One region of the Glutamicibacter sp. PAEs-4 genome, then DNA from elsewhere that is predicted to be linked to it. Evidence: predicted binding sites of a transcription regulator. Region 1 holds the regulator's gene; the other holds the start of a gene.
What was found. Region 1 encodes Rex, which represses fermentation and respiration genes when NADH is low (regulators of the CRP and FNR family bind a similar motif). Its sites were predicted from a motif close to CTTGTGAANNNNTTCACAAG; they were not measured.
Positions count from the first base shown of each region.

Region 2: the regulator Rex is predicted to act here: its motif matches at 4,593-4,612, upstream of ACR9WD_RS07850 (glyceraldehyde-3-phosphate dehydrogenase).

Region 1 is NZ_CP195017.1:2,555,649-2,562,031, reverse strand. It holds gene ACR9WD_RS12140 (ArsR/SmtB family transcription factor) at 1-414, shown strand, start outside; gene gdhA (NADP-specific glutamate dehydrogenase) at 605-1,948, shown strand; gene ACR9WD_RS12130 (helix-turn-helix domain-containing protein) at 2,205-2,429, shown strand; gene ACR9WD_RS12125 (30S ribosomal protein bS22) at 2,569-2,667, shown strand; gene ACR9WD_RS12120 (HAD family hydrolase) at 2,770-3,576, opposite strand; gene ACR9WD_RS12115 (glutaredoxin family protein) at 3,639-3,884, shown strand; gene ACR9WD_RS12110 (redox-sensing transcriptional repressor Rex) at 3,912-4,586, shown strand; gene ACR9WD_RS12105 (hypothetical protein) at 4,692-5,468, opposite strand; gene ACR9WD_RS12100 (histidine phosphatase family protein) at 5,643-6,305, shown strand; gene ACR9WD_RS12095 (TlpA family protein disulfide reductase) at 6,311-6,383, shown strand, end outside.
Region 2 is NZ_CP195017.1:1,661,044-1,667,426, reverse strand. It holds gene ACR9WD_RS07870 (acyl-CoA dehydrogenase family protein) at 1-308, shown strand, start outside; gene def (peptide deformylase) at 333-905, shown strand; gene ACR9WD_RS07860 (winged helix DNA-binding domain-containing protein) at 932-1,978, opposite strand; gene ACR9WD_RS07855 (hypothetical protein) at 2,122-2,748, opposite strand; gene ACR9WD_RS07850 (glyceraldehyde-3-phosphate dehydrogenase) at 2,980-4,437, opposite strand; RNA gene rnpB (RNase P RNA component class A) at 4,672-5,027, opposite strand; gene ACR9WD_RS07840 (YaaA family protein) at 5,161-5,949, shown strand; gene ACR9WD_RS07835 (VOC family protein) at 6,011-6,383, opposite strand, start outside.

The DNA.
Region 1 (6,383 bases):
GCGTTGGCTGAGCCGACCCGACGCAGGATCATAGAAGCGCTCAAGTCCGAGCCGAAAGCCGTGGGCACCTTGGTCACGGAACTGGAGATTTCCCAGCCGACCGTTTCCAAGCACCTGAAGGTATTGCGCGAAGCTGAGCTCGTGAGCATGGCCGCTGCCGGGCAGCGGCGCATCTACAGCATCGACACCGCTGCGCTCGAAGACCTCGTGCATTGGTGCACCGAATTGGTTCCTGCACCAGCGGTGGACCAGGAACCGGCAACGGCCGAAACCGGAACCGAGGGGCAGCTGGCTGTGGCATCGAATCCGACCGCCCAGCAGATCGGCCGCCGCGTGGGCCAAGGCTTGGAACAAGTTACGGGACGTGCGCAGGAATTCTTCGAGAAACTTCCTCGGTTCGGACGCCGACGCTAGGCGTTGTCCAGTCTTCGACGCTGCAACCGGGCAAAATGGTCAATCTTTTAAGTTACGCGCGCAATCCTGTTTTATAACAAGAAAATTTTGTTCAGAATGCCCAGCATGGCATTCTCGTGTGCGGGGCAGTGACGCCGGCTATGAGGCCCCTCGTGCGCCTGTGCCTGCCCCAAGTGATGAGGAGAAGAACTTGGACAAGCACTTAGCGACGATTCGCGACGAAGTCTTCCGCCGCAATCCCGGCGAAGCAGAATTCCATCAGGCCGTCACAGAAGTATTCGAGAGCCTTGAAGCCGTATCGGTCAAGCACCCTGAATACGCTGAAGCCGCAATCCTGCAGCGTTTGTGCGAACCTGAACGCCAGATCATCTTCCGCGTGCCATGGGTTGACGACGAAGGACGCGTGCAGATCAACCGCGGCTTCCGCGTTGAATTCAACTCGGCACTAGGCCCATACAAGGGCGGTCTGCGCTTCCACCCATCGGTCTACCTTGGCATCGTCAAGTTCCTGGGCTTCGAGCAGATCTTCAAGAACTCCCTGACCGGCATGCCAATCGGCGGCGGCAAGGGCGGCTCGGACTTCGACCCCCGCGGCAAGTCCGATGGCGAAGTCATGCGCTTCTGCCAGTCCTTCATGACCGAGCTCTACCGCCACATTGGCGAATACACCGACGTGCCAGCAGGCGACATCGGCGTGGGTGGCCGCGAAATCGGCTACCTCTTCGGCCAGTACAAGCGCATCACCAACCGCTACGAGTCCGGCGTGCTGACCGGCAAGGGCTTGAGCTGGGGCGGTTCCCTGGTTCGCCCGGAAGCCACCGGCTACGGCGCAGTGATCTTCACCGAAGAAATGCTCAAGACCCGCGGCCAGACCTTCGACGGCCAGCGTGTGGTCGTTTCCGGTTCGGGCAACGTGGCAATCCACGCCATCGAGAAGGCGCAGGCACTGGGAGCCAAGGTCGTCACCGCCTCCGACTCGGCCGGCTTCATCGTCGACGAAGGCGGCATCGACCTGGATCTGCTGCGCCAGATCAAGGAAGTCGAGCGCGGGCGCATCTCCGAGTACGCCGAACGCCGTGGCAGCAAGAAGGTCAAGTACGTCGCAGGCGGCAGCGTCTGGGACGTCGAAGGCACCGTGGCCCTGCCATGCGCAACCCAGAACGAGTTGGGTGCTGAGGCTGCGAAGAAGATGGTCGCCGCTGGCACCATTGCCGTCGCCGAAGGCGCCAACATGCCTACCACCGCTGAGGCAACGTCGATCTTCCAGGATGCCGGAGTGCTCTTCGGCCCAGGCAAGGCCGCCAACGCTGGCGGTGTCGCCACCTCGGCCCTGGAGATGCAGCAGAACGCCAGCCGCGATGCATGGACCTTCGAGCACACCGAGCGCCGCCTGACCGAGATCATGGTCGGCATCCACGACAGCTGTGCTGCCACTGCAGACGAGTACGGCATGCCAGGCAACTACGTCGCCGGTGCCAACATCGCTGGCTTCGTGAAGGTTGCTGACGCCATGCTAGCGCAAGGCGTCATCTAGTAATTCAGTTTGTTGCAATCCGCGTGGATTCATCGGAACCCCGGTGAATCCACGCGGATTGTCTCATTCTGGCATCGAAATATGCGATTCAGATGGTCACCGGTGTGTTTCGTGATGCAAAAGTTACAAAAGTGCGATTAGACTAGTACAAAGCGAACGTGAACCTGAACCGCCGATGTTGATCCAAAGTCGTGTAAGTTCATCTTCGCTAAAATAACGCGACGAATTAGAGATCAGCGTCAGGAGAATATCCCGCATGACGGATAAACAGAATTTTGCCGGAGCCCGATTCATGACTGTGGCCGAAGTCGCCGACATGATGCGTGTTTCCAAAATGACCGTTTATCGGCTGATCCACGCCGGTGATCTGCCAGCTGTTCAGTTCGGTCGCTCCTATCGTGTTCCGGAAAACGCCGTGGAATCATATCTGAATGCCGCGGCCATTGATCCGCAGCACGGTACCGGTTCCTACGGTCGATAGTCCGCGCGATGGTCAGAGCATGGCCGAAAAGCGGGTAATCTGTTAAGGAACGTTTAACGTCCGGTCAACCTTGTCCTTGTGCTCGCGCGCAAGCAGGCGTTTGGGGTTGACGCATTTATTTAGTTTGTGAGGAACCACTATGGGCTCTGTTATCAAGAAGCGCCGCAAGCGTATGTCGAAGAAGAAGCACCGCAAATTGCTTCGCAAGACCCGCCACCAGCGTCGCAACAAGAAGTAAATCTGCTTCTGAGCGTTTGCCGCTTGGCAATCATCGCCACCGCTTCACAGTGATACTGCTGAACGGTGGCGATTGCTTTATCCAAAACCGCTCAACGCCCGCCTAAGAGCCGGAACGGCGCACGAATGAACGCCGGGCAGCCCAGAGCGCGCCAAGGACGCCAGCGGCCTTCAGGCCCAGTTTGGCGGCCCGCTGGCCGGTGCGGAAGTCATAGACCTGCCAGCCGCGGCGCTTGGCGTAGGCGCGCAGCCGTGCATCGGGATTGATGCACACCGGATTGCCCACGGCTTCAAGCAGGGGAACATCATTGTAGGAATCCGAGTACGCCCAGGACTTCGATAACGAGATTCCGCGAGCCTTCGCCAGGGAGCGCACGGCCTGGGCCTTTTCCGCAGCATGCAGGATCGGACTGGCCAGCGCTCCGGTGTAGAAACCGTCTTCGCTGGCCACTACGGTGCCCAGTGCGCCGGTAAGTTCCAGGCGATCTGAGATGACATTCGCCACTTCCAGGGGAGTGGCAGTGACCAGCCAGACCTCACGCCCCACCGTCCGATGCTGGCGGGCAATGGCTACCGTCCCGGTCCACAGCTTGGGTTCGATGTATTCGTCATAGATCTCGTTGCCGATCTTCTCGATCTCTGACACCGGAATCCCGCGAACCATCATCAATGCACGGTCGCGGATCTGGTGGATGTCCCCGAGGTGCTCGCCTCGGGCGGCGAAGCGCAGCTGCTTGAGCGCGAACCAGAGGATTTCGCGGAACTGGAAGAAACGGCGCTCATGCAGCTTGCGGGCCAGCAGATACAGCGAGGCGCCGCGCACAAGCGTGTTGTCGACATCGAAAAAAGCGGCGACCGTTTCCGGCGCCAGGGCGGAATTCGGGCTGGGGTGTGGATCGATGGAAGGCATTTGATCCAGTTTATTTCATCGCCAAGTTTAAGCGTGGTTACGGCTCGTGAGATTATAGGCAGGTGAGTACTTTGCATCAGATCCAGCTATTGGTTCGAGAAGGCTGCCACCTGTGCCACGCCGCACGCGCAACCGTGGCCGAGGTGACTGGACGGCTGAATATGGAGTTTTCCGAACTCGATATCGACCAGCACCCTGAACTGCTGGCAAAGCACCACGAAGAAGTGCCGGTGCTGCTCATCGACGGAGCAGTCCGCGACTTCTGGCACATCGACGCACAGCGTCTCGAACGGCTGCTGCGCAGCTAGCCGCGGCGGAATTCATGAATATGCGTTGTGCTCGTCCAGAGCACCGAAAAGTGCGGGAGAACGAAGATGTCAGAGCTTGAAGCCCGGGTCCTGCCTGAGGCCACGCTGGCTCGACTAACCCAATACCTGCGCGCGCTGAACGCCCTGGAAGCCCAAGGCCTGGAACGCACCAGTTCCGGTGTGCTGGCCAAGGAAGCCGGCGTTAACCCCTCCATCTTGCGCAAGGACCTTTCCTGGTTGGGATCCTACGGAACCCGCGGTGTGGGCTATGTGGTCCGCGAGCTGGCAGAACATATCAGCCGCACACTTGGCTTGAACCAGGACTGGCGTGTGGCCATTCTCGGCGCAGGCAACCTCGGCCGGGCGCTCAGCGGCTATGCAGGGTTCAAGACTCGCGGCTTCAACGTCAAGGCGATTCTGGATGTCGATCCTGCACTGGTGGGCAGCGCAGTTGGCGAACTGCATGTGGAAGCCATCGCGGACTTGGCTGCTGTCGTGGAACGCGAGGAAATCAACATTGCCGTCCTGGCCGTCCCCGGAGAAGCCGCGCAGGATCTGGTCTACGAACTGGCCGAGCTGTCGGTCCGCTCGGTGCTCTCCTTCGCGCCGAAGCCGCTGCGCGTACCAGCGGGAATGAATCTGCGGCGCGTCGACCTGTCCACCGAATTGCAGATCCTTGCCTACCTCGCCGTCCAAGGCTGAAACTCCGGCAAGCAGAAAGGCGTAGCCGCATCATCCTCCGATGGGATGACGCGGCTACGCCTTGACTGTTCTTGCGGGGCCTAGCGAAGCTGCAAGGCCAGGGGTTTAGCGGAAGCCCGCGAGGCGGGCCTGGCGGCGCTGCGCAATGTATTGCGAGGACGGGCGCAGCCAGGAGAAGACCACGCCGGCAACGCCCAGCAAGATGCCCACAACGTAGACGGCATTGATGATTCCGGCCTGGGTGTCGGCGAACATGCTGATCATTGGAACGGTCGTCACGAGGTTCAGCAGCGAAATTGCACCGAGGATCGTGGCGATAATGCGCATGGCGCCCACGCCGCGGCCAACGAAGAAGCCCACCAGGAAGTACAGGCCCAAGGTGATGACCATGCCGACAATCACGAAGCTCGACATCATGGAATTGACCTGGGACATGAACGCTTCAGGGCTGGCCATCATCTGCTCGACCAGCGGATCCTGCTCCATGCCAGGAGTGCTCTGCATCTGCTTCTCGAACTCTTCTTGGACCAAGGACCACTGCTGGCCAATCATGTTCGCCATCATGTTGGAGTTGGCCATCAGCCAGCTGGCCAGGGCACTGAAAATGCCGGCGAGCAAGATCAAGCCAAAAGCGATGGCCAAGGTCCGCGGACGCTCGGTCGGCGGCTGCACGCCAGCGTAGCCGCCCTCCTGGCCATACTGGTCGTAGCCCGGAGCCTGCGGCTGCCCGTAGGGATTCGGATTCTGGCCGTACGGGTTCTGGCCATAGGGCGAGGGCTGCTGGCCGTAGGGGTTTTCACCGTAAGGGTTCTGCGATGACCCCTGGCCCGAAGGGTTCGGGTTATAGGGCTGGCCCGGCTGGTTAGGATCGTAGTCGCTCATCATGCATCCTTCTGGGTCGAACTATCTTATTTACCAAGCGTAGTGGCAGGTCATTGTGAGCAACCCCTCCGAAAGGATGGTTTTTCCATATGGGATTCCAATGCGTGTCCTGTGAATAGTTGACGGTGGCCACAATATGGCTAATTTGCACCGAATATTTGAGACACTGGAATCATGCCATTATCGACTGTCCATTTGTTGCGCCATGGGGAAGCTTTCAACCCTGACCGTATGCTCTACGGCAGGATCCCCGGCTTCGGGCTCTCGGAACTGGGATTCCAGATGGCCGATGGGGCAGGCGAATATTTTGCCAAGCGCCAGGCCGAAGGCGGCAACGTGGTCCGGTTGGTAGCCTCTCCGCTCTTGCGTGCCCAGCAGACTGCCGCGCCGACCTCCAAGGCCTTGGACCTGCAGATCCACACCGACGAACGGGTGATTGAAGCGGGCAACAAGCTCGAGGGCCTGTCCAAGGTCGCAGAGCACCTGCGCCAGCCGAAGTATTGGCCACTGCTGGTCAACCCGCTGAAGCCTTCATGGGGTGAAGCCTACGTCGAGCAGGTAGCCCGCATGCGCCTGGCCATGGACGAGCATCGCAAGGCAGCGGTCGCCGAACACGGCGAAGGCTCCGAGGTCATCATCGTCAGCCATCAGCTGCCGATCTGGGTGACGCGCCGAGCCGCCGAGAAGAAGCGTCTGTGGCATGATCCGCGCCAGCGCGAGTGCACCCTTGCATCCATCACCAGCTTTGATTTTGAGGGAGACGAATTGGTCTCCGTGCGTTACACCGAACCGTGCCCCGAGCTGCTTGCCGGCGCGGCGAATATCCCTGGAGCCTAAAGCAAATGACTGATCCCGTGCCTAATCCTCGTCCGTTGAGCCGCCGTACCATGCTGCGATCGCTGATGGTTGCCGCCG
Region 2 (6,383 bases), 890 kb from region 1:
CCGAGTACCAGAACACCCGTTTCGAGCTGGCCAACCTGAAGACTGAGGCGCATGTCACCCAGAGCTTCGTGGATCGGGCTGTGCTGGCGTTCAACGATGGCGAGCTGGATCCTGCAGAGGCCGCGGAGGTCAAGCTTTGGGCTAGTGAGAGCGCCAAGAAGCTTTCCGACAAGGCGTTGCAGATCCATGGCGGCTACGGCTACATCATGGAGTACCCGATCGCCCAGTCGTTCACCGCCTCGCGCTTGCTGACCATTTTCGGTGGCACAAGTGAGATCATGCGTGAAACTATTGGACGAGCACTCTAAGCACTTTTGAAAGGAACTGATCACGTGCCTATTCGGCAGATCACTGTTTACGGAGAACCCGTACTTCACCAGCGTGCGGTGGAGGTCACCGAGTTCGACGACGCCTTGCGCGAGCTCGTTGCCGATATGCACGTCACCATGGATGAGGCGCACGGTGTCGGCTTGGCCGCTCCGCAGATCGGTTTGGGCCTGCGCATATTCACCTACGTCTTCGCGGACCAGGACGATGCTCCCGAGCGCGGTGTGGTGATCAATCCCAAGCTGACCCTTTCGAAGGTTTCGCAGGCTCCTGCCCATCCCGATGACCATTCGGAGGGCTGCTTGTCCGTACCGGGCTTGAACTACCCGCTGCAGCGCGCCGACTATGCGAAGGTGGAGGGTTTCGATGAGTTCGGCAAGCCGGTCGCCTTCGAGGCCCATGGCTGGTTCGCCCGCATCATGCAGCACGAGTACGACCATCTGGATGGCCTGCTGTACGTGGACAAGCTGCAGCCGCGCTGGGAAAAGAAGTGGAAGAAGGCCAAGAAGGCTCTTGGCTGGGGCGTACCGGGCAATACCTGGTTGCCGGGTACCGATGAGGATCCCTTCGGCCACTAGGCCAGTGTCGATTGCCAGGCAGCCGCCTACCGGGCGGTCTTGAAGTCCAGATACCGCTGATGCAGCGCCGCACCGAGTCGATCGGTCGGCGCTGCTTCTGCATTCCAGAGCCTTGCCGCCCTGCCTTGTTCAAGCCAGAAGGGCAGGAACATGCCATTCTTTCCCGGCAGGATCTGCTGGGCCATCTGCTCATCGGCTGCCAGCGCCCGATCCGCATAGCCCAGGTAGTACTCGTCAAAGGGACCCAGCAGGCGCAGCGGCAACCGGGTGGACTGCGGCGTTTCAAGCTCGCGGTGGGCCAGGCTTCCGGCAATGACCCAATAGTCTTCTCCTCGCTCATCGTTGCCTGCGCTGACCAGCACGTCACCAAGGGCTTGGGCAGCAGTTCTCATGGCAGAAAGCGTCTGCCCCGCGTACCAGGCTGCGTCGCGGATGGTGGCTGGCCCATGGGAGCTGAGATAGCGGCGCAATATTTCCGCCAGCGGATCCGCTGGTTCCCGGTGCCGTGCGATCCATTGATCGACGAGCACGAAGTCCTGGGCGATGAGCTTAGCAGCATCCGGTATGGGCCCGAGGCAGATCAAACCGTCCAGGGCAAGGACCTGCAGCAGGTGCAAGCCGCGTTGCTTGTCCGTCTCGATTCCGTGCCGGTTCAGCACGTTGAAGAGCCCGGTTCGGCTGGCCTGTCCGGACTCCTGCAAATGCGAGCTGATGACGCCGGCAGCCTGGTCAATGACCTGTGCGTCGATCTGCAGTCCGCGCAGGCGTGCGGCCGCTGAGCGCATGGTGCATTCACGGCTAGCCCGCACCAGCCACCGCGCGTCTTCGGCCACGCAGATGTGCAGCGTGCCTCGCATGGTCCATGACCGGACCAGTTGACCTTCGGCGAACAGCGCGTCGACTTGCTGGCGGGATTCTTGCGCTGCGGAGCGCTGGGCCAGCCCGTAGCGTCCTGCAGCGAAGTCCTGGGACTGGAAGGCGAGCATGTGCTCTGAGGCTTGCAGCGTGGATTCTGCCGGTTCCAGCAGAAGCTGGCTGGCCATGCGTGCTGCCAGTACCCTGGTCCTGTCCATCGGTCCACCTCGATCCCATCCCCGATGGCGTAGAGCCTAGCAGTCCGGCGCAGCGGATGCGCCTCCGGATCCGCAGCCTCCATGCCTCGCCTTGATGTGCAGATGGTCGTTGACGGAAGACCGCCGCAGCAACTGGCGACGCCTCACGTCAGCGGCGCGCGACTCCACTCTGCGAGCGCCTGCCTGAGCAGGGACCAGTTGGCGGCGGTTTCGAAGGAGGTTGCCAGGTGCGAATCGCCTAGCCGGTGCATGCAGTACCCAGCCCACGGCACCACGATGAGATCCGTCAACCCGCGCTCCCAGGCGGCGACCAGCACCGGCTGGACCTCCGTACTGCGCAGCACCGGTTCTGGATTCAATCCCAACCACGGATCGAACACCTGTTCCCATTGCTCGAACACGATGAGGTCGATCCCCTCGTCGCCGTACTGCTGGGTCCAGAAATCATTGCCGGTGGCTGAACCGGTTGCCGCGGTAGTTGCCGCCAGCCCGGGGATACGGTGGGCACCCTGCGCCTTTCCCACCCACGCGTTCGACCAGGTCTGGATCCACCGTTGCTCCCACAGGTCCCGGTCGGCTTCGTCCGGCAGGGCCGAGGATCCCGTCTCGGGAACCGGGCTGAGCTGGGGCAGCGCGAGATCTTCGGCTAGACCCCAGGCCTGCCGGATGAACAACAGCATCTGGATTGGCTGCGCGTGATCATCCATGGACAGCGACATGTCCGCGGGCCACCCGCCGTGGTTCAGGGCCGGATTCGTTGATCGCATCATGCCCCGAGCCTTGCACAGGGCACTTCCTCTGGCAATAGGTTCTGAGCGCAGGAAACAGGATAGCGACCCCCGGGAATACTGGACCCCCGTCCGGTCCTGCCCACGACGCGGAAAAGCGTGCATCAGGAAAACCCGGCAAGACCGTTCCTATCGCAGGCACAGAACCGAAGAAGGGACCATCCCAACGCGCAATGCGTTGGGATGGCCCCTTCAGCTGAAACCCTTGAGGTCCTAGACGGTGACGGCTTCTGCCTTCACTGAAGGCACTGCGGCTGGGTGGGTGCCGGCCATGGTTTCGATGACGCGGACTACCTGGCAGGAGTAGCCGAATTCGTTGTCGTACCAAACGTAGACGACAGCGTTCTTGCCGGACACGATGGTGGCCAGGCCGTCAACGATGCCAGCGCGGCGCGAGCCGACGAAGTCGGTGGAAACAACCTCAGGCGAATCGATGTAGTCGATCTGCTTGTGCAGGTTCGAGGTCAGCGAGGTCTCGCGCAGGTAGGCGTTCAGCTCTTCCTTGGTGGTCTCGTTCTCAAGGTTGAGGTTCAAGATCGCCATGGAGACATCCGGGGTAGGAACGCGGATGGCGTTGCCAGTCAGCTTGCCTTCGAACTCCGGCAGGGCCTTGGCAACAGCCTTGGCGGCACCGGTTTCGGTGATCACCATGTTCAGCGCTGCCGAGCGGCCGCGGCGTTCGCCCTTGTGGAAGTTGTCGATCAGGTTCTGGTCGTTGGTGAACGAGTGAACGGTCTCGACGTGTCCGTGGGTAACACCGAACTTCTCGTTCAGCGCCTTGAGCACAGGGGTGATGGCGTTGGTGGTGCACGATGCAGCGGTGACAATCTTGTCTTCTGCGGTGATCCACGAATCGTTGATGCCGTGAACGATGTTCTTCAGATCGCCCTTGCCGGGTGCGGTCAGCAGGACACGGGAAACGCCCTTGGCCTGCAGGTGCTGGGACAGGCCGGCCTCGTCGCGCCAGCGGCCGGTGTTGTCGACGACGATGGCGTTGTCGATGCCGTGCTCGGTGTAGTCAATGGTGGTCGGGTCATTCGAGTAGATGACCTTGATCAGGGTGCCGTTGGCGAGGATGGTGTTGTTTTCCTCGTCAACGGTGATCGAGCCGTCGAAGCGGCCGTGCACCGAGTCGCGGCGCAGCAGCGAGGCGCGCTTGACCAAGTCGTTCTCCGCGCCCTTGCGGACTACGATGGCACGCAGGCGCAGGCCGTAGCCGCCGCGCTCGATGAGGATGCGGGCCAGTAGGCGGCCGATGCGGCCGAAGCCGTACAGCACGACATCCTGCGGTTCTGCGTCGGTTGCGCCAGCCTGGCCAACCTTCTCGCCCAATTCATCAGCCAGGAAGGCGTTCAGATCAGCGGAACCGGACTCCTTGAACTTCTTGTTCATACGGCCGAGATCAACGGAGACCGAGCCGACATTCAGGGACTCGATGGCATCGAGGATCGCCTTGGTGTCGTTCAGGTCGAGCTCTTCGCCATCGATGCGGCGCACGACGCGGTGGGCCTTGATGATGTCGATGGCGGACTGGTTGATCAGCTTGCGGCCGTAGACGGAGGTCACCACATTGTTCTTGCGGTACAGACGTCCGATCAGTGGAATCATGGCCTCGGCGAGCTCTTCGCGCCCGCTCCATTCTTGCTGGGCAACGACAGACTGCTGGGTCACAGAAAATCCTTCCAATTCAGCCGACTCGCAGATCCATGAAGTCGGTTGGCACCGTGGGAAGCACCATTGCTTTTGCGGTGGCACGAGGTAACAGGATCATCCTCGTAAGTACATGATCCATTCTAGACCGTGCGCTGAAAAAGCGCGGATCGGGAACTGTGAATCATCTCACGAGCGGGCAAGGGCCGGGCGATGCGATCAGGAATGAAGGGCTGGATGCAGCGAAGGAATTAATGAATGGGATGGCCGATACGCCGGGTTTTGTCGCGCCGAAGCGGGACGGTCATCTATCTACGACTGCCGTTGCCGGCAGCCTCTAGCGGTCCACCCGACTGCATGGGGCGAACAGCCCTCATAACGCAGTCTGTCTGACCTTGCTCCGAGTGGGGTTTACCTAGCCACCCCAATCACTTGGGGTGCTGGTGGTCTCTTACACCACCGTTTCACCCTTACCAGGAAAACCTGGCGGTCTATTTTCTGTGGCACTAGCCTGCGGGTTACCCCGAGTGGGCGTTACCCACCACCCTGTTCTGTGGAGCCCGGACGTTCCTCGGGACAATTGCTTGCCACGCGACCGTCTGGCCATCCCATTCACTACCAGTCTAATCGGTTCAGGACAGCCTTCGGACCACTTTCGAACACTGGATCGCTCACAGCCGGAGTCGCCACGGCGGGGACATGGCCGGCGCAGAGCAGCAGGTGGACTCCGATAAGCTGGAGAGCGTGCTTATTTTGTTGCCGCCTTCCGAAGGCAAGACCGCCCACGCCGAAGGAGCTCCCTTCGAAATCGAAGATCTCTCTTTTCCGGAGCTCTCTGCCGAACGCCGCCTGGTGCTAGACGCCCTTGCAGAAGTCTCGGCAAGGGACGATGCCATGGACCTGCTGGGGGTCGGAGCTTCGCTGGCCAATGAGGTAGCACGGAATATCAACCTGCACACCGAGCCGGCCGCCAAGGCGCACGATATCTACTCGGGAGTGCTCTTCGAAGCCCTGGGCTACGCGAGCCTGGAAGAAGCCGCGCGGCGGCGTGCCGACGAATCCATCATCGTGATCTCCGCACTGTGGGGTGCCGTGCGATTTGGCGATCGCATTCCGCCCTACCGCTTGTCCATGTCGGTCAAGCTCGAGCCGCTGGGCAAGCTGGCCACCTGGTGGAAGAAGCGGCTGGCCCCGGTGCTCGATGAGGCGGCCGGCAGCCAGCTGATCGTTGACGCCCGGTCGAGCACCTACGCAGCCGCCTACAAGCCAGCCAGTGGCAACACCGTTGCGGTCAACGTCTTCCAGATGCGCAACGGAACGCCGAAAGTGGTCTCGCATTTCGCCAAGCACACCCGGGGCGAGGTCGCGCGCTTCCTGGTCGAGCAGCCGGTCGAACCAAAGAATCCTGGAGAATTGCTCGACCTGGTCCAAACCAAGTGGGAAGCGTCGCTGGTGGAAGACAAGAAAGGCCTGGCCCTGAACATCCTGCTGCCAGAAGACCACCAGTTCACCACCGTGAAGCACGCAGCCTGAGAGCGTTGCGAAGGAGAATGATGCCGTGCCAGCCGAGCAATTCCGCTAGGCCTGCATGGCATCATCGCTGCATTGCAACCAGTTCGACTTCGAATCCGGAAGCATCCTCCAAATAGGCCGCATAGTGCTGCGCTCCCCCGGCGTATGGGTGCAGATGCGCGAACATGAGGCTGAAACCGCGCTCCAGCGCTTCGGCGGCCAACGTGTCGACGGCCTGCCTGGTGCCGGCTTGGAAGGCCAAATGGTTCAGCCCTGGAGCCAGCCGGTCATGACGTTGCTTCTTCGCATCCGGACCTGATTCCAGGACGATATAGAAATCGCCGCAGGAATAGCTGATGCCGTTGGCCCATTGCGAATTGGCCGTGTAGCCCAGACGGGTCAGCAGCCAGCCCAGCGATGCTGTGCTGGCTGCCAAATCCTCCACCCAGATCTCT